Regions from separate parts of the Streptomyces sp. NBC_01260 genome, predicted to be linked through region 3. Evidence: riboswitches for the same ligand, from Rfam matches in the RefSeq annotation. Region 3 holds a riboswitch; each other region holds the start of a gene.
What was found. Region 3 has a riboswitch for cobalamin ahead of OG322_RS11010 (ribonucleoside-diphosphate reductase subunit alpha). Riboswitches for the same ligand answer to the same signal wherever they lie in the genome.
Positions count from the first base shown of each region.

Region 1: another riboswitch for cobalamin. It lies ahead of OG322_RS01475 (CbtB domain-containing protein); the one in region 3 lies ahead of OG322_RS11010 (ribonucleoside-diphosphate reductase subunit alpha).
Region 2: another riboswitch for cobalamin. It lies ahead of OG322_RS30030 (cobalamin biosynthesis protein); the one in region 3 lies ahead of OG322_RS11010 (ribonucleoside-diphosphate reductase subunit alpha).
Region 4: another riboswitch for cobalamin. It lies ahead of OG322_RS02070 (hypothetical protein); the one in region 3 lies ahead of OG322_RS11010 (ribonucleoside-diphosphate reductase subunit alpha).

Region 1 covers NZ_CP108464.1:307,382-312,507, reverse strand. Annotated here, with positions in the region: gene OG322_RS01490 (MbtH family protein) at 1-116, opposite strand, end outside; partial or broken gene OG322_RS01485 (glycoside hydrolase family 16 protein) at 1,493-2,377, opposite strand; gene OG322_RS01480 (histidine phosphatase family protein) at 2,572-3,156, opposite strand; adenosylcobalamin (AdoCbl) riboswitch at 3,280-3,373, shown strand; gene OG322_RS01475 (CbtB domain-containing protein) at 3,419-3,634, shown strand; gene OG322_RS01470 (CbtA family protein) at 3,664-4,437, shown strand; gene OG322_RS01465 (GNAT family N-acetyltransferase) at 4,521-5,030, opposite strand.
Region 2 covers NZ_CP108464.1:6,732,744-6,737,869, forward strand. Annotated here, with positions in the region: gene OG322_RS30025 (cobyric acid synthase) at 1-1,370, opposite strand, end outside; gene OG322_RS30030 (cobalamin biosynthesis protein) at 1,367-2,380, opposite strand; cobalamin riboswitch at 2,525-2,657, opposite strand; gene OG322_RS30035 (hypothetical protein) at 2,830-3,063, opposite strand; gene OG322_RS30040 (inorganic phosphate transporter) at 3,237-4,520, opposite strand; gene OG322_RS30045 (class II aldolase/adducin family protein) at 4,756-5,126, shown strand, end outside.
Region 3 covers NZ_CP108464.1:2,575,997-2,581,122, forward strand. Annotated here, with positions in the region: gene mctP (monocarboxylate uptake permease MctP) at 1-1,229, shown strand, start outside; gene OG322_RS11005 (GNAT family N-acetyltransferase) at 1,374-1,886, shown strand; cobalamin riboswitch at 1,952-2,075, shown strand; gene OG322_RS11010 (ribonucleoside-diphosphate reductase subunit alpha) at 2,218-4,641, shown strand; gene OG322_RS11015 (ribonucleotide-diphosphate reductase subunit beta) at 4,641-5,126, shown strand, end outside.
Region 4 covers NZ_CP108464.1:458,586-463,711, forward strand. Annotated here, with positions in the region: gene OG322_RS02065 (prenyltransferase/squalene oxidase repeat-containing protein) at 1-1,615, opposite strand, end outside; cobalamin riboswitch at 1,812-1,881, opposite strand; cobalamin riboswitch at 1,985-2,112, shown strand; gene OG322_RS02070 (hypothetical protein) at 2,220-3,632, shown strand; gene OG322_RS02075 (hypothetical protein) at 3,701-3,856, shown strand; gene zwf (glucose-6-phosphate dehydrogenase) at 3,932-5,126, opposite strand, start outside.

The DNA of each region.
Region 1 (5,126 bases), 2.3 Mb from region 3:
CCTCCCACGCTCCAGCCGCCCGGGATATCGATATGCGCCGGCCACAGTGAGTACTGCCCCTCACCATTCACCAGCGTCACGAAGCGCCCCGACTCGTCATCAAAAGGATTGTTCACTACCGCCCCCTGACTTGTTCTCACACTTTCCACGACATGTTCATCAGCGATCTTCAGGCATGCTGGCGCAAATGAATTCTGCGCCCACACCACCGAGTTACCCACCCCTCGCGGTGCACTCCCGGTCACATGTGACGGCAATGCGCCAGGCCTTGAAGTATCGCCGTCGAGCGGACGAGCTCACCAGGTTTTCCCCGGATTCGCCCGCCCAACCGCAATCACAATAGAGGACGCTTGATGACCGAAGATGCTAATCCGGCCGATTGCTTGCGAGTACGCAATGGGGCATCCAGGAAGCGGGTCGCTCGAGACATATGCCACCCCCCCCTCAACGAAGATATTCGGCCACCCCCGTGCCCCTATTGTGCGCGTATCGCTTAATTCGACCCGCGCAAATCCGGATAGCCGCCGGCGTACGCCCGCAGACTCTGCGACATAGACAGATCGCGCTGCGCCCCCACGCGCCGGTCAAGCGCCCCGCCTCTCAGGGCTTCGGCGTAGTCGCGTGACGTCCGGTTCGTGATCATCCGAGGCCGAGGAGTGCGAGGGGCGGTGTGGATCGCGGGCGTGGGGGCGGAGGCCGGCTGCAATGTTCTTCACCCCGGCTGCCCGGAGGGCTCCGATGGCGAGGTTGCGCCAGGTGGCCATCGCGCGGGGCGCATCGCCGGTCCGCAGCTGTGAGGCGTCCTCGGCGAAGGTGGTGTCGCGGACGTGGTGCGGGGCCTCGATCCTCCGGCGGTCGCGGACGAACCGGGCGAGCTGGGCGGCGGCTTGCTCGGCTGTCAGGCTGGTGACGGCGTTGACCGTGGTCTTGCCGGTCTTGCGGTCGGCGCACCGCCGCTTGATCTGGAGGGCCGGGGCCCGAGCGCCCGGCTTCGACTATGCCCTGGCCGTACGCTCCGATCACCGCCTGGACACCAAAGGCGGAGGCTTCACCACTACCGCCCTGGCCGGCTGCGTCCCGGCCCGCTCCTGGATGCGGATGCGCACCGGCCACGGCCTCAAGGGCGACCGCCACTACGACTGGGGATCAGCCGCACCGTCATGCCGCCCGACCCCAGGGTTCGACGCAGCCCCGATTCCCTTGACCGAAGAAGTAGGGGCCCCGCAGGCCGATGGTGAACGGTCGAGTTGGGCGCCCCCCCGTGTTCGCTGGTGCTGGTACTGCCGTGGACGGCCTGTTCCAAGCCGGTTGATCCAGCGCTGACGGCTTCGTAACGTCTATCTTTCACGGCGGCTGCTGGAGGCGTACCGGGGGGCGTAGCGCTCATGGACGGGCCGGGACCCGGCCCAGCCCGTCCGCATCTCTTGTCGGCAGCATGGTCCCGCCGGGCCGACTGCCCGGCGGGACCATGCGGCGTTCAGGCCGGGGGCTGGCTGTCGCTGGTGGTGACGCGTACGTGGTCGACGACGAGTTGCTGGGGGAAGGTGGTGTTGTTGTCGGGGTCGCCGGGCCAGTAGCCGCCGACGGCGAGGTTGAGGATGAGGAAGAAGGGTTTGTTGAAGGCCCAGGTGTTGCCGCCGGTGTCGGCGGGGGTGCGGTGCTGGTAGACGTTGCCGTCGACGGACCAGGTGACGGAGTCGGGTGCCCAGTCGATGGCGAAGGTGTGGAAGGCGTCGGCGAAGGCCTGGCCGCCGGGGAGGGTGTATCCGGCGCCGATGCCCGCGGAGCCTGAGTAGCCGGGGCCGTGCAGGGTGCCGTGGACGGTGGAGGGTTCGAAGCCGACGTTCTCCATGATGTCGATCTCGCCGGAGTTGGGCCAGCCGACCTGTCCGATGTTGTCACCGAGCATCCAGAAGGCGGGCCACATGCCCTGGCCGCGCGGGATCTTCATCCGGGCCTCGACGTGGCCGTAGGTCTGGGTGAACTTGCCCGAGGTGTTCAGCCGGGCGGAGGTGTACTGGCAGGTGCCGTACCAGCACTGGTAGTTGTTCGGGTTCTCCTTGCGCGCGGTGATGACCAGATGGCCCTGACCGTCCAGCGCGGCATTGCTGCTGCCCGCCGTGTAGTACTGCCGCTCATGGTTGTTGACGTTGTCACCGGTCTCGGTCTGCCACTTGCCGCCGTCCACGGCGGAACCGGCGGCGCCGTCGAAGTCGTCGGTGAACGTCGCGGCGGCGGGCGCCTGGGCCGTGACGGATCCCTGCGCTGCGGGAGACGGTGCGGGGGCGCCGGAGGCGAAGCCGGAGGTGGCCGAGACGAGGGCGAGCACCGAAAGTGCCGAGACCAGGAGGCGCCTGGTCAGGTGGGGGGAACTCATGGAATTTCCTTTCCGTACAGGACGGAGGAAAAGCGACTCGCCATGCATATGACAAGTGGGGCCATGGCGGCCACGTGGGGGAGTTGAGGCCTTAGTTCACTACGTGATTTAAGAAGTGAACCAAGACCGTGTCAAGGCTCCGTACGGACCACAGTTCTTGCACACACCGAACCCACAGCCCCTCGGTCCGTTCGTCAGGTCTCCGGCTCCGCCGCGAGCGGCCGGCCGCAGCGCAGGTTCCACCGCCCCGACCTGCCGCTGAGCTCCGTGACCGTCAGCGGGGCCACGTCCAGCCGCCAGAAGGCCTGCGGCGGCAGGTCCAGTGCGTGGACGGCCGCGGCGCGGATCACGGCAGGCTCGGCCACCCCCAGCACCGGGCCGTCGTCACTCCCGCGCAAGGAGTCGAGCCATGCGCCCACTCGGGCGCACAGCTCCAGCAGCGACTCACCCCCGTGCGGAGCGGCGGACGGATCCGCCAGCCAGGCCGCCACCCGATCCGGCTCGTCCGCGCTCACCTCGGTGAGCCGCGCGCCGGACCAGCGGCCCATCTCCCAGTCCCGCAGGGCGTGTTCGGGATGGCACCGGAGTCCCAGCGCGTCCGCGGTGGTGGCGCAGCGCAGGGACGGTCCCCGCAGGCGCCTGCCCGCGGCCGACACCGCGTCCGCGGCTGCCCGGGCCTGCCGGAGCCCGGAGTCGTCAAGTGGTGCGTCGCCGGCGAACCGGGCCTCGCGCAGCGCGGCGTTCATCGCCGGTGAGATCAACATCACCCGTACCGTCATTACCGCTCTCAACTCCCTGAACTGTGCCCACTTGGTCAAGCACACCACGGCATCCGGGCCCCGGGGTGCCCCGGGTGGCGCCATGGCGGCGCCCGCGCCCAGACGGTATGGTCGCGACGACATGACGAGGGTGTGACGGAAGTCCGGTGAGAATCCGGCACGGTCGCGCCACTGTGAACCCGTACCTGTGCGGTAAGTCAGACCCAGCACCTTCGTCTCAGGCACCACGATCGGGACGCGTGTTCCCACAGGAGGTTCTGCCATGGCACAGACTGCTGCCCCCGCCACCGGCGCACCCGCCATCACCCCCATCTCGCTCAAGGCCATTGCCCCTTGGGCGGTCTTCTTCGGCGTCGTCATGCTGATCCTGCTCTACTTCGTCGGCGCCGAGCAGGGCGCCACCTCCGTCATCTCGGGCGCGGGCGTGCACGAGTGGGTCCACGACGGCCGTCACCTGCTCGGTTTCCCCTGCCACTGACCCACCGGGCTGATCCAGGGGAATCCCTCATGAACTCCATATCTGTCAGAGCTCTACTGGTCCGCGGCATGCTGGCCGGCCTCGTCGCGGGCGCGCTCGCGCTGATCGTCGCCTACTGCCTCGGTGAGTCCCGCGTGGACGCGGCCATCGCCCTCGAAGAGGCGCACAGCCACGACCACGGCGGCGGCGAGGAACTCGTCAGCCGCACCGTGCAGTCCACCGCGGGCCTCGCCACCGGCGTACTCGTCTTCGGAGTGGCCATCGGCGGCATCGCCGCACTCGTCTTCTGCTACGCGCTCGGCCGGATGGGCCGGTTCGGCCCGCGGGCCACGGCGGCGCTGATCGCGGGAGCTGCCCTGCTGGCCGTGTACGTCGTGCCGTTCCTGAAGTACCCGGCGAATCCGCCGGCGGTCGGCAACCCCGACACCATCGGCAAACGCACCGCGCTGTTCTTCCTGATGGTCGCTCTCAGCGTGCTGCTGGCCGTCGTCGCCGTCATCCTCGGCAAGCGGCTGGCTCCCCGCACGGGTGCCTGGAACGCGACGATCACCGCAGCGGCCGGCTATGTGCTGCTGATCGGCCTCGCGTACGCCTTCCTGCCCTCGTTCAACGAGGTCGGAAAGGACTTCCCGGCCACCCTGCTGTGGCAGTTCCGGCTGGCCACGCTCGCGGTCCAGTTCACGCTCTGGACCACCTTCGGCCTGGTCTTCGGCTACCTCACCGAACGGCTGCTGGTGCCGAGGGCCGGGGCGGTCACGGCCGGCAGCGGAACGGCGAAACGAGCCGCCACCGCCGCAGGCTGACCGACGCGGACACGGTCCGGGCCGGAGTACGGCTGAACCCGCAGGGTGCGATCCCGGCGGGTTCAGCCGTCTCCGGCCCCGCCTCACTCCTGCCGCACCGCGTCGTCCCAGTCCATCCGGTAGTGCTTCAGGAGCGAGTCCTGCCTCACCAGACGCATGCCCGCGGCCGTCATGACGCGCTGGGACGCGAGGTTGTCGAGGTCGGCGTCCCCGTGCACGCAGGCGACGCCCCGGGCGCGGGCGAACCGCAGCAGCGCGCGGAGCGCCTCGGAGGCGTACCCCATGCCCTGGACCGACGGCACGAGTCCATAACCGATCGTGACGTGCCCGTCCCCGTCGGGTACGCCGTGGAACCCTATCCCGCCGATCACCGGCCCGTCCTCGCCGAGCTGTATCTCGTAGGAGCCGAACGGGCTCGGATCCCCGGTGTCCGCACAGGTGTTGAGGAAGCGCGCGGCCGCCGCCCGCTCGCCCGGGGAGGGGTACCCGGCTGCCCAGCGGACGCCGTCCGGCGGCAGGCCCTCCACCACGTGCTCGGCATCGGAGACGCTTATCGGGCGGAGCAGGAGGCGTGGCGTGCCGAGAACAGTCATGACTCAGCTGACTATCACGCGCCAGGAACGGGCCGCACCCGGATATCCTCCGGCCGCGGCCCGCCCGTACCCAATGGTTCACCGGCCTCCGGCGTT
Region 2 (5,126 bases), 4.2 Mb from region 3:
AACCGGCGGCCGGAGGCCCGCGCGATCTCGGTCAGGAAGCGGCGGCGGAACGCGTCGCTCTCCAGCGAGCCGTGCCAGTGGGTGCCCCATACGGCGCCGGACCGGCAGCCGTCGAGGCGCTGCCCCAGCCCGTCGGTGAGGAACGGCTCGCCGCCCCGCACCTCGGCGACGCCGTGGTGGATCTCGTACCCCTCGACGGGGGCACCGAGCGCCTCGCCGACCGGCCGGGCGAGGGTCTTCTCACGGTCGAAGCGGATGCGTACGGGCAGCAGCCCGAGCGCGTCGACCTGCCCGGCGCGCGACTCCACCTCGTCCTCGATGTGTTCGCCCAGGATCTGGTAGCCGCCGCAGATGCCGAGGACCGGGCGGCCCTCGGCGGCGCGCCGCAGCAGCGCGTCGGCGAGCCCGCGCTCGCGCAGCCAGGCCAGCGCCTTCACGGTGCCGCGGGTGCCGGGCACGATGACGAGGTCGGCGTCGGACAGTTCCTCGGCGCGGTCCACGAACCGCACGACGACTCCCGGTTCGGCGGCCAGCGCGTCGACGTCGGTGAAGTTCGACATCAGGGGCACCGCGCACACGGCGACGCGCAGGACGTCCTCGCCGTGCGGCGGGGCGACGACCGACTCCCGTACGGTGCCGCGCAGCGAGACCCGCAGCCCGTCCTCCTCGTCGATGCCGAGGCCGTGGGCGAACGGCAGCACCCCGTACGTCGGCCGTCCGGTGAGATCGCGCAGCATGTCCAGGCCGGGTTCGAGCAGCGACACGTCCCCGCGGAACTTGTTGACCAGGTAGCCGGCGATCAGCGCCTGGTCCTCGGCGGCGAGCAGCGCCGTCGTACCGAAGAACGACGCGAAGACCCCGCCGCGGTCGATGTCTCCGACGACCATCACCGGGAAGCGGGCCGCCCGCGCGATGCCCATGTTCACGATGTCCGTGCGCCGCAGATTGATCTCGGCCGGACTGCCCGCGCCCTCGCAGATCACCGCGTCATACGTGCCCCGGAGCTGCTCCAGGCAGTCCACGACGGTGGACAGCAACTGCTCCTGTCTGCCGCCGTGGTAGCCGCGGGCGCTCATCTCGCCGACCGCGCGCCCCATCAGGACGACCTGGCTGGAGCGGTCGCTGCCGGGCTTGAGCAGCACCGGGTTCATCAGCGCGGTCGGCTCCACCCGCGCGGCCTGGGCCTGCATGGCCTGGGCCCGGCCTATCTCGGCGCCCCCGCGGGTGACGAAGGAGTTCAGGGACATGTTCTGCGCCTTGAAGGGCGCCACCTTCACGCCCCGGCGCACCAGCCAGCGGCAGATGCCCGCCGTGACGACGCTCTTGCCCGCGTCCGAGGTGGTCCCGGCGACCAGCAGTCCGCCGCTCATGTCGGTCTCCGTCCTGAGGTGCGCGCACCCGGGGCGTCCGGCCCCGCGCCGCGCGTCGAGGTGATCCGTCGTGCGGCCGCGGCGGCGACCGGCCGGGCCGCCACGCTCACGCCGAGGGCCAGCGCACCGATCCGGCGCGACAGCCGTACGGCGCGTTCGATGTCCTCGGTCTCCACCGCCCGGCCCGTCTCCCCGTTGAGCACGGGGCGGTGCTCGACGCGGCCGCCGTAGGCGAGGGTGCCGCCGAGCCGTACGCCGAGGGCGCCCGCGAAGGAGGCCTCCACGGGGCCCGCGTTGGGGCTCGGGTGCTTGGCGGCATCCGCCCGCCAGGCCCGCAGCGCTCCCCGGGGCCGGCCCCCGGCTGCTACCGCGAGCAGCGCCGTCAGCCGGGCGCCCGGCCAGCCCGCGAGGTCGTCGAGGCGGGCCGAGGCCCAGCCGTAGCGCAGGTAGCGGGGCGACTTGTGGCCGACCATGGCGTCGAGGGTGTTGGCGGCCCGGAAGCCGACGAGTCCGGGGACCCCGCCCAGCGCACCCCACACCAGGGCGCCGACCACGGCGTCCGAGGTGTTCTCGGCGACGGACTCCACCACGGCGCGGGCGATCTGCGGTCCGTCCAGGGACTGCGGGTCGCGGCCGCACAGATGGGGCAGCCGCTCACGGGCCAGGCCGAGGTCCCCCGCGGCGAGGGCGTCACCGATGGACCGGGCCTCGCGCCCCAGCGACGTACCGCCGACGACGGACCAGGTGGCGGCGGCGGTCAGGGCCACGGACGCGGCGGGACGGCGGCGCAGCGCGCGGGCGGCCAGCGCGGCACCCCCGGCAGCGCCTCCGGCGCAGACCAGGGTGTGCAGTGCGCCCCACCCGCGGTGGTCGCGCCACAGACGGCGTTCGACGCCTGCCGCGGCCCGCCCGAAGGCGGCGACCGGATGTCCCCGGCGGGGATCACCGAGCAGCAGATCGCCGATCAGACCGGCCGTGGCGCCGTACGCGAAAATGCGATCGGCACGCACGGTTCAGCCGGCCGTTGCGCCTCGAAGGGCCCTCGTGCGGGCAGTTGGTGGCAGGGGCGGCACGGATACGGACGCACGGCGGCCGGGCATGGCGATATGTCCTCACTCAGGGTCCGCGCCCTGGTTCGACGTGACCGGCGACGAGAGTCTCCTGGCTCCCGGATCCGCAGTTCCCCCGGTCTTCCAGTCCGCTTGGCGTGGACCGTGACTTCCGGTGGTGGGGGACTGCTCCCCGGTGACAGTGGCGGGACCGCGCCGGATTCGCACCGGCTTCCTCTGCTGTCGCCGTAATGGCTCCGGCAGTCCACCACGCTCCGCGAACGTCAGTCAACCTACCGTTGACCTGCGACGGTGCAGTGTGCTGAGACCCACATCGGGCCGGACGCACCCGAGGTGCGTCCGGCCCGATGAGCAGGAGCGGGAAGGGGCCTGCGGGGGCCCGGAGGCCGTCAGGCGACGATCATGTAGATCCCGTAGGCCACCGCCGCCGCGCACAGCCCGAAGCAGACGTACGCGCCCGCGCGGGCCAGCATCAGGGACCCGCCGGCCTGCCCGCCCTGCGCGGCCGGTTCCGGCTGCTTGGAGAGGCCGACGATGCCCAGGGTGAAGAGGCCCACCAGGGCGACGGTGGCGACGAGAGAGACACCGAAGACGGTGCCGAGGGCTGCCCAGTCGATGTTCATGGGGATGTGTCCTTAGAGCGTCCGGGAATCGGGGGGCGGGAGAAGGAGCGGGACCGGGGTGCGTGCGGCCGCAAGGCGCGGGAGGGAGGTCTGGCGGAGCCATATCGACCGACGGCAACGCGGGAGATCCGCGTGCCCCGTCCCGCGACGCCGCCCCCGGTTCCCGGACGCTCTCACACCGTGGCGGGTCGCGCCGGGTCGGCCACGGGTCCGGCGGGGGCCGGGATGGTGGTCTTGAGGTCCTGCTGCGCCTGGGCCGCGGTGGGCGGCGGGCTGACGGCCGCGATGGCCGTGGTGACGACGCCCGCGGGTTCGGCGTCGCCCGCGAGGGGAGCGCCGTCCTGGCCGCCGGGCGCGACATCGCCGTGGCCGACCGGCCGGCGGCGCGACAGGATCCAGATCGCTCCGGAGCCCGCGACCAGCAGCACGGCGACGAGCACGACACCCCAGGTGCCCTGCTTGGTGAGGAACTCCGCCCCCGCCCCGACCAGACCGGCGGCCGGCAGGGTCAGACCCCAGGCGACGAACATCCGGGTGGCGGTGGACCAGCGGACCACACCGCCCCGGCGGCCGAGGCCCGCGCCCATCACGGCGCCGGAGCAGGACTGGGTGGTGGAGAGGGAGAAGCCGAGGTGCGAGGAGGCCAGGATGACCGTGGCCGCACTGGTCTGGGCGGCGAAGCCCTGCGGCGGCTTGAGGTCGGTGAGGCCGCTGCCCATGGTGCGGATGATGCGCCAGCCGCCCAGGTAGGTGCCGAGCGCGATGGCCAGACCGGCGCTGACGATGACCCAGACCGGCGGGTTCGAACCGGGGGAGAGCACCCCGCCGGTGACCAGGGCCAGCGTGATGATGCCCATGGTCTTCTGCGCGTCGTTGGTGCCGTGCGCGAGGGAGACCAGCCCGGCGGAGGCGATCTGCCCGGCGCGGTAGCCCTTGGCGGTGGCCTTCTCCTGGGCGCCGTTACGGACCTTCCCGCCGATCCGGTACGTCAGCTTGGTGGCCAGCAGCGCGGCCAGACCGGCGACGACCGGGGCGGCGACCGCGGGGAGCAGCACCTTGGTGACGACCGTGCCGCCGTCGACCGACGACCAGCCCGCGGACATCACCGCGGCGCCGATCAGACCGCCGAAGAGGGCGTGGGAGGAGCTGGACGGGAGTCCGACCAGCCAGGTCAGCAGATTCCACAGGATGGCGCCGACGAGCGCCGCGAAGATGACCTCGGTTCTGAGGCCGTTCTCGTTGATGATCCCGCCGGAGATCGTCTTGGCGACCTCCACCGACAGGAACGCGCCGACGAGGTTGAGAACGGCGGACATCGCCACCGCTGTCTTGGGTTTGAGTGCGCCGGTCGAGATGGTCGTGGCCATCGCGTTGGCGGTGTCGTGGAAACCGTTCGTGAAATCGAACACTAGAGCTGTCACGATCACAATCGCGAGCAGCAGCGTGATGTGTTCCATTTACCCAGGCAATCGTTCGACGTCAGTGGCACGAGGAACGTAGGCAACCTGGGTGAACGGAAGATGAACTGGACAGGGCGTTGTGGTGACTCCAATCGGAGTGCCGTCGCTCCATTTGGCCGTGGTCCGACAGCCGGGGACGGCTACGGGGCGGTGTGGGCCCCGAATCCGACCCCGGACGATCTTCCGGAGCGAGCGGAAACATGGACCGCTCATCAGTGGAAAGGATCTTCGTATGAGCGATCAGTGGCGGGGCCCGGTCGAACGGACCGGGGGCGTCGAACAGGCAGGGGACATCGAGGAGGCCTGGGGCGCCGTCGTCGCCACCGCCCGCAGGACGGCGGCCGACGGCCTGGTCGTCGGGACCTCGGGCAATGTGTCGGCGCGGGTCGGCTCCACCGTCCTGGTCACCCCGAGCGGTGTTCCCTACGACCGGCTCCGCCCCGAGGACGCGGTCGGCGTCGATCTGGAGGGCAACCAGATCCTCGGCGAGCTGACCCCGACCAGCGAGCTTCCGCTCCATCTCGCGGTCTACCGGAACACGGCGGCCGCCGCCGTCGTGCACACCCACGCGGTGCACGCCACGGCCGTCTCCACGCTGGTCGC
Region 3 (5,126 bases):
TCACCGGCATCCTCGCCACCATGCCGTACATCGCGCTCCAACTCGTCGGCATCCAGGCGGTGCTCGACGTGATGGGCGTCGGCGGCGGGGAGAACACCCACTGGTTCATCAAGGACCTGCCGCTGCTGATCGCGTTCGCGGTGCTCGCCGCGTACACGTACTCCTCGGGCCTGCGCGCGCCCGCGCTGATCGCGTTCGTCAAGGACGGGCTGATCTACCTCGTCATCGCCGTGGCGATCATCTACATCCCGATCAAGCTCGGCGGCTTCGACGACATCTTCGCCGCCGCCCAGGAGAAGTTCGCGGGCCCGCCGGGAGGCAAGCCGACCGGCGCGCTCGCACCCGGCGTGAACGGCCAGTGGGGTTACGCCACACTGGCGTTGGGCTCGGCGCTGGCGCTCTTCATGTACCCGCACTCGATCACGGCGACGCTCTCCAGCCGCAGCCGCAACGTGATCCGCCGCAACACCACGATCCTGCCGCTGTACTCGCTGATGCTGGGACTGCTCGCGCTGCTCGGCTTCATGGCGATCGCCGCCGGGGTCAAGGTGGACAACGGCCAGCTGGCGATCCCGCAGCTCTTCGAGGACATGTTCCCCGACTGGTTCGCGGGGGTGGCCTTCGCCGCCATCGGCATCGGCGCACTGGTCCCCGCGGCGATCATGTCGATCGCGGCGGCGAACCTGTTCACCCGGAACATCTACAAGGACTTCCTGAAGCCCGACGCGACCCCCGCGCAGGAGACCAGGGTCTCCAAGCTGGTGTCGCTGCTGGTGAAGGTCGGCGCGCTCGCCTTCGTCCTCACCATGGACAAGACGGTCGCGATCAACTTCCAGCTGCTCGGCGGGATCTGGATCCTCCAGACGATGCCGTCCCTGGTCGGCGGCCTGTTCACCCGGTGGTTCCACCGCTGGGCCCTCCTCGCGGGCTGGGCGGTCGGCATGGTCTACGGCACGGCCGCCGCCTACGGGGTCGCCAGCCCCACCCAGGCGCACTTCGGCGGCTCGTCCAAGGAGATCCCGGGCATCGGTGAGATCGGCTACATCGGCCTGACGGCGTTCGTGCTGAACGTCGTGGTCACCGTCGTCCTCACCTTCGTCCTGAACGCCGTGAAGGCGCCCGCCGGGGTCGACGAGACCTCTCCCGACGACTACACCGCGGACGCGGGCGACCCGGGCGTGAAGGCGGAGCTCCCGCCGGCCACGGCCGGGGCGCCGGGCGGTCACTGACCGCGGAGCACCCGCGCGGGACGTACGGGCCGTCGCATCCTCCCTCCGGAAGGCGCGGCGGCCCTTCCGCGTGCCGGACGCGGGGACCGGGCGTGCCCGGCAATTCCCGCGACCGGGCCCGCGGCGTGCGGCAGACTTCCGCGCATGGACATAACGATCAGGCCGGTCGAGCCGGCCGAGCACGCGGTCCTCGGCCAGATCACCGCCGAGGCCTATCTCGGCGACGGGCTGCTGGACTTCGGCGCCGACGATCCGTATCTGGTGCAGCTGCGGGACGTCGCCCGGCGGGCCGCCGAGGCCGAGGTGCTCGTCGCGGCGGACGCGCGGGGGCGGGTGCTGGGCGGCGTGACGTACGCCCCGCCGGGGAACCGGTGGGCGGACATCGCGGCCGCGGACGAGGCCGAGTTCCGGATGCTCGCGGTCTCCCGCGAGACCCGCGGGGCCGGGGCGGGCGAGGCGCTCGTCCGGGCCTGTATCGACCGCGCACGGGCCACCGCGGGGGTCACGGGGATCGCCCTGTCGACGCAGCCGGCCATGCACGGCGCCCATAGGATCTACGGGCGCCTCGGCTTCGTGCGGACCCCCGAAAGGGACTGGTATCCCATCGACGGGCTCTCGCTGCTGACGTACCGCCTGGACCTCCCGCCGAAGTCATGACATCCCGCCGTTAGGTGGCGCGACACAACATATGGGGGCTGCCGCATCCGACTGCCCCCACATGTATGCTCGTGCTCGCTGTCGCCGCAGGGAAATCCGGTGCGAATCCGGAACTGTCCCGCAACGGTGTGTTCGGTGCGCTTTTGTGCACCCGTGAGTCCGAGGACCTGCCGACAGCGCATCCGGCTCGACCGATCCGGATGCCCAGACGTCCGGGCCTCGTGGATGGGCCGGTGGACGCCGCACGGAGTGCTGCCCCGCCCAGGGCCCGGCTCCGCCCGGCTGCCCCCGTTCCCCCGCCGGCCCAGAGCCGAGCGAGGGAGAGCACCACGTGACCATCGCGCCAGCCGATCCGGTTTCAGCGGCCGAGTCCGAAGCAGCCGATTTCGGAACGGACCGGTCCGCAGCACCCGCGAAGGACGGACCGGGAACCGCGTTGCTGCGGACCCTCACCGACCTCACCGCGGATCTGCCCGACACCGACCCCGGACGCGTCGCCGGCGCCGCACTGCGCGGCCGCAACGCCCGGTCGGACGAGGCCGAGCTGCGCTCGCTGGCCACCGAGGCCGCCGCGGGCCTGATCTCCGAGGACCCCGCCTACTCCCGGCTCGCCGCCCGCCTCCTCACCCGCACCATCGCGGACGAGGCGGCCGGGCAGGGCGCGACGTCCTTCTCCGCGTCGGTCTCCGTCGGACACCGCGAGGGTCTGATCGCGGAGCGCACCGCCGAGTTCGTGACGCTCCACGCGGCCGCTCTCGACGCGCTGGTGGCACAGGCCCTCGCCGACGGCGCCGACGACCGCTTCGGCTACTTCGGGCTGCGCACCCTGCACAGCCGCTATCTGCTGCGCCACCCGCTCACCCGCCAGGTCGTCGAGACCCCGCAGCACTTCATGCTGCGCGTCGCCGCCGGGCTCGCCGAGGACAACTCCGAGCGCGCCCTGGACGAGGTCGCCGCGCTGTACCGGCTGATGAGCCGGCTGGACTACCTGCCCTCCTCCCCCACGCTCTTCAACTCCGGCACCCGGCACCCGCAGATGTCCTCCTGCTATCTGCTGGACTCGCCGCTGGACGAGCTGGACTCGATCTACGACCGCTACCACCAGGTGGCGCGGCTGTCCAAGCACGCGGGCGGCATCGGCCTCTCGTACTCCCGTATCCGCGCCCGCGGTTCGCTGATCCGGGGCACCAACGGGCACTCCAACGGCATCGTGCCGTTCCTGAAGACGCTGGACGCCTCCGTCGCCGCGGTGAACCAGGGCGGCCGGCGCAAGGGCGCGGCCGCGGTCTACCTGGAGACCTGGCACGCGGACATCGAGGAGTTCCTGGAGCTGCGCGACAACACCGGTGAGGACCAGCGGCGCACGCACAACCTCAACCTGGCGCACTGGATCCCGGACGAGTTCATGCGCCGGGTCGACGCGGACGGCACCTGGTCGCTGTTCTCCCCGGCCGACGTGCCCGAACTGGTCGACCTGTGGGGCGACGCGTTCGACGCCGCGTACCGGGCGGCCGAGGCCAAGGGCCTGGCCCGCAAGACGATGCCGGCCCGTGAGCTGTACGGCCGGATGATGCGGACGCTCGCGCAGACCGGCCAGGGCTGGATGACGTTCAAGGACGCCTCCAACCGGACCGCGAACCAGACCGCCGAGCCCGGTCGCGTCGTGCACTCCTCGAACCTGTGCACGGAGATCCTCGAAGTCACCGACGACGGCGAGACGGCCGTGTGCAACCTGGGTTCGGTCAACCTCGGCGCGTTCGTCGCCGACGGCACCATCGACTGGGAGCGTCTGGACGCCACCGTCCGTACCGCCGTGACCTTCCTCGACCGGGTCGTCGACATCAACTTCTACCCGACCGAGCAGGCGGGCCGCTCCAACGCCCGCTGGCGGCCGGTGGGCCTGGGCGCGATGGGCCTTCAGGACGTCTTCTTCCAGCTGCGCCTGCCGTTCGACTCAGCCGAGGCACGGGCCCTGTCGACGAAGATCTCCGAGCGGATCATGCTCGCCGCGTACGAGGCGTCCTGCGACCTCGCCGAGCGGTCGGGTCCGCTCCCCGCCTGGTCCGAGACGCGGGCCGCCCGCGGTGTGCTGCACCCGGACCACTACGACACCGAGCTGAACTGGCCGGAGCGCTGGGACGCGCTGCGCGCCCGGGTCGCGACGACGGGCATGCGCAATTCGCTGCTGCTCGCCATCGCGCCGACGGCGACGATCGCCTCGATCGCGGGCGTCTACGAGTGCATCGAGCCGCAGGTATCCAACCTCTTCAAGCGCGAGACGCTCAGCGGTGAGTTCCTCCAGGTCAACGCCTACCTCGTCGACGAGCTGAAGAAGCTCGGCGTGTGGGACGCGCGGTCCCGTGAGGCGCTGCGCGAGGCGAGCGGTTCGGTGCAGGGCTTCGCCTGGATCCCGGAGGACGTGCGGGCGCTGTACCGCACGGCGTGGGAGATCCCGCAGCGCGGACTGATCGACATGGCGGCGGCCCGTACGCCGTTCCTCGACCAGAGCCAGTCGCTGAACCTGTTCCTGGAGACGCCGACGATCGGCAAGCTCTCCTCGATGTACGCGTACGCCTGGAAGCAGGGGCTGAAGACGACGTACTACCTGCGCTCGCGCCCGGCGACCCGGATCGCCCGTGCCGCGTCCGGCCAGACCGCCGCCGCCCCCATTCCCGTACAGCAGGCGGCCGCGCCCGACGCGGACGCGATCGCCTGCTCCCTGGAAAACCCCGAGTCCTGCGAGGCCTGCCAGTAATGAGCTCCAACGAGACCAAGAACCTGCTCGACCCGGGCTTCGAACTGACCCTGCGGCCCATGCGCTACCCGGACTTCTACGAGCGCTACCGGGACGCGATCAAGAACACCTGGACGGTGGAGGAGGTCGACCTCCACTCCGACGTCTCCGACCTCGCCAAGCTGTCGCCGGGCGAGCAGCACATGATCGGCCGGCTCGTCGCGTTCTTCGCGACCGGCGACTCGATCGTCTCCAACAACCTCGTGCTGACGCTGTACAAGCACATCAACTCCCCCGAGGCGCGGCTGTACCTGTCGCGGCAGCTCTTCGAGGAGGCCGTGCACGTCCAGTTCTATCTGACGCTGCTCGACACCTATCTGCCCGATCCGGACGACCGGGCGGCCGCGTTCGACGCGGTCGAGGAGATCCCCTCGATCCGTGAGAAGGCGCAGTTCTGCTTCAAGTGGATGGACTCGGTCGAGAAGATCGACCGGCTGGAGACCAAG
Region 4 (5,126 bases), 2.1 Mb from region 3:
CGGAGACGTAGTACTGGCCCTGCTTGAGGTTGGACGAACGGGTGAGGTAGGCGACCCCCTTCTTCAGGTCCGGGCCTTCGCCGGCCGGGAGCGTCGGGTCGCTCGTGGGCGGCTGTGTGGTGGGCGGCTCTGTCGTCGGCGGGTCGGTGGGCTCCGTCTTCTTCGTCGTCAGCTGGAAGAGATCGGTGCCCGCGCCGGCCAGCATCGCGGGCGCGGTCGGGTAGAGGGCCGCGTCCGTGGCCCCCTCTTCGAACCCGAAGCCGCCACCGTCCAGTTGCTGACGGGAGAGCCAGGAGACGGCGGCGTCGGCCTGCACGGTGTCATCGAGGCTGCGAAGGGCCTGCGCCGCGTAGCCCGTGGCGTAGATGCTGCCGGTCGTGGCGCCGGTGTAGCCGGGGAACGAACCGTCCTCGCGCTGTGCCTTCTTCAGGTAGACGCGGGCGTTGCCCACCGCGGTGTCCCGGCCACCCGCCTGCTGCAGGGCGAGGGCAACGAGGCCGGTCGTGGCGGGGTCCCCGTCGCAGTTTTCGCCGGGCCTGATCAGGATGCTGGTGATCCCGCCGTCGTCGCACTGGAGTTGGGTCAGCCGCTCGACGGTCGCGGCCGGGGGTACGGCGCCGGCGCGCAGCACGGCGAGTACGGCGAGGGCCTGGCCGTCGGCGTACGCGGCGTTACGGAAGTCGCCCTTGGCGGTGCAGCCGGGCGTGGGGCTGCCCGAGTCGGGGCCCGCGGCGCAGACGTTGTCGACGAGGTCGGCGATCAGGTCGTGGCCGCCGAAGTGGTGCGGGTCGGCCTCCGTGGCCTCGGCCAGCAGGGCTAGGCGGGCGGCAGCCGTCGCGTCGGGAGCCTGGTCCTTGCCCGCCGGATACGCGTAGTCGTCGGTGTGGGCGGCGAGAAACGCGGTGACCTTGTCGAGCGTGACGCTGTCGCTGTCCGCGGCGGCCAAGGCGTAGGCGGCCTCGGTGGTCAGCAGGTAGTTGGCGGTGTCGGCGCCGTCGTCCACGACGCGTTCACCGTCTGTGAGTGCGCCCTCGACCCAGGCCGCTGCGGCGGGCACGTTGATCTCGCCTGCCGGGACCGTCGGTGTGCCGCCGGGGTCGGGGCTCTCGGTGCCGCCGCCTCCGGCGCGTACCTCGTCGGGGGTGAAGGCCGGCTTGCCGGTGGTGCCCCCGATGTCCGTGCCGCCGTACACCCAGGCGTCGACGTCGCCGTCCTTGGGCTTGCGGTCCATGGCCCCGTACTGGCTGTAGGTCCACTTGTTCTGGCCCGGCGAGGCGAGCCAGTACGACCAGTAGGCCGTGGCCGGCGGGGTCAGCACGCAGGACTCGGTGTCCGTGGTCGGGTACTGGGTGCCCGAGCCGAGACCGATACGGCAGATGAAGGCCGGGCCGTCGTGCTGGGTGCCCTCCGTGGTGAAACCCGCCTCGTGCAGGAGTTCGTACCCTGTGGTGGGTGTCGCGTCGCAGCCACGCTCGACCCCGCCCCCGAACGGGCCGAAGTCGACAGCGACGATCGCGCCCTTGGAAGGCGTGCAGGCGTCGAGGGGATCAGCCTGCGCCGGGGTCACCGCGACAAACGTCATAGACATGGCAAGCAACAGGAACGCTACGGACATCAAGGACAGAAGCGTTCTGGCCCCCGCCTGCCGCTCTCTTCGCTGTGCGGTCTTCACCACGGCCCCCTCGTTCGGTGTCCGAAGGGACAGGAACGTGGCTGTGGAGCCGTCACCGCGCACGACGTACCGTGGGGCGGCAGGCTGGTCGACCACGCCGTAGTCCGCGACGGCGTTTCTCGCTGAAGATCAAGCTCCAGGCATTCCGGCTCGCCCGGCAGTGCCGGGCCTACGGTTGCGGGTCAGCGCCGGAATCAGACCGGCTTCCCCTGGAACTCAGTGCGTATCAGCCGGATTGCAGCACGCATGTACACGACCCGTCAAGACATGGCCACGGGTGAAGAAGAGCGCTTCACGGGGTGTCTGGCGGGAGCAGACCGACTGGGGTAGCGTCCTGGGCTGCCAGATGGGGGAACCCGGTGAGACTCCGGGGCTGACGCGCAGCGGTAATGGAACGGCTGAGGGCCGTTCCGAGCCCGAATGCCCATACGGCGATGCACCACAGGAAGCCGGTCCACGCGTTCGGGCGGCGGCCCTGCCCGCTGCTGCCCGCCGACCGGTCGGGGCGTGGGTACGGTCTGCGCGCCCCTCATCCCAGGAGCAGGCCATGTCCCGTCACTTGATCCCACGCCGCCTCGCGTTCACGGCGGCCGCCTCCATCGGGGCCTTCTGCCTCAGCGTGCTGCCCGCGGCGGCAACGGCCACGCCCGCGCAGATCGCCACCTCGAAGACCAACGGCGTCACCTACCTCAAGTCCCTCCAGGCCGCCGACGGTTCCTACGCGGGAGCCGGGCTGTCGAACGAGTGGGCGTTCAGCGCGCTCGCCGCCGCGGGCACCGCTGTCGTCGATGTCACACCGGGAGGCGATGCCACGAAGAACGCGAGATCCGTGTACCGCACCCTTCTCTCCACAACGAGTTGGCCTTCCACGACACCCGTGGTCACGGACTACGAGCGGGCGGCTCTCAACGCCTACGCGGCCGGCATCGACCCCTCCCGGGTCTCCGCGTCCCGCAACCTCATCGGTGACATCTACAGCTATTGGCAGACATCCGAGCCGGGCTACTTCGGACCCTCGGCCAACTTCAACGGCACCGTGTTCGCCGCACTCGCCCTCGGCGGCGCCAAGACACAGGCAGGGGCCCAGCGCATACCCCAGGCCCTGCGCGATTCCCTGATCACGCGCGTCCGCGCCAACCAGCACAACGACGGCGGCTGGAACTACAGCAAGGCGGAAGGCGACCCGAGTCAGCTCGGCGCGACCAGCGACATCGACATGACCGGGGCCGCCATGGCCGCGCTCTGCGTCTCCGGGGTACCGAACACCGACACGGACATCGCCCAGGCCAAGGCGTTCCTCAAGAGCAAGCTGGTGCCCGGCAGCGGTGCGTTCAATGCCATGTTCGGCGTCAACACCGATTCCAACGGCTGGGCCGTCTCGGGCCTCAACGCCTGCGGCATCAACGCGCAGACCGGCGACTTCCTCACCTCCGCGGGCAAGACGCCGGTGGACTTTCTCATCGCCCAGCAGTTCAACCCCGGCGGCGGCTTCAAGTACCTGCCCAGCGACACAGCCCCCGCGGCCTATGCATCGATCGACGGCCTGCGCGCTGTCGCCGGCGGCGGCTTCACCTCCACTCCCCCGGTGCCGACGACCAGCGGCGCCACACAGTGGGTAGCGCAGGGAACGCTCACCTCGGGCACGGCCACGAAGCTCGCCCTGACCGTGGACGACGGCGCGGGGAACCTGAAGGTCTGCTCCGTCGCCCTCACACCCACGGGAACCACGACCACCCTCGGGACAGTCCTGGACGCGGCCACCGGCGCGGCCACCCCGTCCGGCTGCGTGACCGCCGTGACCCCGTCGTCGGGCACCGGCACGATCACCACTGTCAACGGCAAGGCCAACAGCGGGTCCAACACCTGGAAGGCCAGCGTCGACGGCTCCGCGTTCGCCTCCGCCAGCCGGAGCAAGGTGATCAACGCGGGCGACACCATCGCCCTGCGCTGGGGCGCCTGAGCCTCCGGCGCGACGGCGACCTGAGCTACCTGCAGTTCACCGACGAGGGACGCGAACTGCTGGCGAAGGTGCTCCCCGGCCATGTCGCGGTCGTCCAGAAGGGCATGTTCGACGCACTGGACGAGCCCCGGACCGAGGCGCTGGCCGATGCCCTCGGCGCCGTCCGTGACCGGCTCCGCACGCTGACGCCGTCCTCCGCCGAACGCCGCCGCAGCCGCGGCTGAACCACCCGCCCGCGGGCGCCACCGTGTCCGCCCCCGCCGGCCGCCGCCCCTGGGCGCCGGGCGGGTGCAAGGCCGTCAGGCGTCGGCGTGCGGCAGCCAACGGCCATCGGTCGTCAGGCGTTCGGCCTGTTCGGGGCCGCTGCCGCCCGGTTCGTACGGCAGAGGAGCCGTGCCGGGGTCGAGGATGTCGCCGACGATGCGCCAGCTCTCCTCGACGAGGTCCATCCGGGTGAAACGGCGGGGATCCCCGGCGAGGGCGTCGGCGAGGACGTACTCGTAGGCGGTCACGTTGTCGCCGCTCAGGCCGGTGAAGTCCACGGCCGCGGTGACCGGCTCCACCTGGGAGGGGTCGCCGGGGCGCTGGACGAACAGGTGGAAGGAGGCGCCGGGGCGGGGGCTGATCCTCAGGCGTACCAGGTCGGGAGTCGCGTCCTGGGTGCAGGCCGTGTGGTAGTAGCGCGGGGTCGGCCGGTGGAACTCGACAACGATCTCGGTCGCCGTCCTGGCAAGGGCCTTGCCCGTCCGGATGGTGAACGGAACGCCGGCCCAGCGGTCCGTGTCGACCCAGGTCCGCAACGCGGCATAGGTCTCGGTCCGCGACTGCGGCCGCACCCCCGGCACGTCCAGGTATCCCGCGTACTGGCCGAGTACGCAGTCCTCGGGGAGCACGGTGCGCACGGCCTTCAGCGCCCGTACCCGCTCGTTGAGGATGTCCTGGGCGGAGCCCGTGCGCGGTGCCTCCATCACGAAGTACGCCAGCATCTGCAGCAGATGGTTCTGCACGACGTCGCGCAGGGCGCCGGTGCTGTCGTAGAAGCCGCCGCGGTCCTCGACGCCGAAGTCCTCGGCCAGGGTGATCTGCACACTGCGCATCAGCGGACGCTGGAGTACCCCGCTGAGCATCGTGTTGGCGAAGCGGAACGCGAGCAGGTTCTCCACCGCGTCCTTCCCCAGGAAGTGGTCGACCCGCAGCAGCCGCTCGTCGGGAAAGTGCCGGGTCAGGTCCGCCTGAAGGGCGCGTGCGGAGGCCAGGTCCTGACCGAAGGGCTTCTCCACAGCCAGCCGTGCTTCACCGTTCAGTCCCGCCTGGGCCAGGCGTTCGGCAGCACGCGCGTACAGGTTGGGCGGGATGGCCAGGTAGTGGACCAGGATGCGGCAGCCGTCGGCCTGTTCCGCGATGGACCGGAAGCTCCCGGGGTCGTCGTAGTCGATGGTGGCAAGCCGCAGCGCACCGGCGAAGCGGGCGAAGTCGCCCTCGTCGAAGGGACCG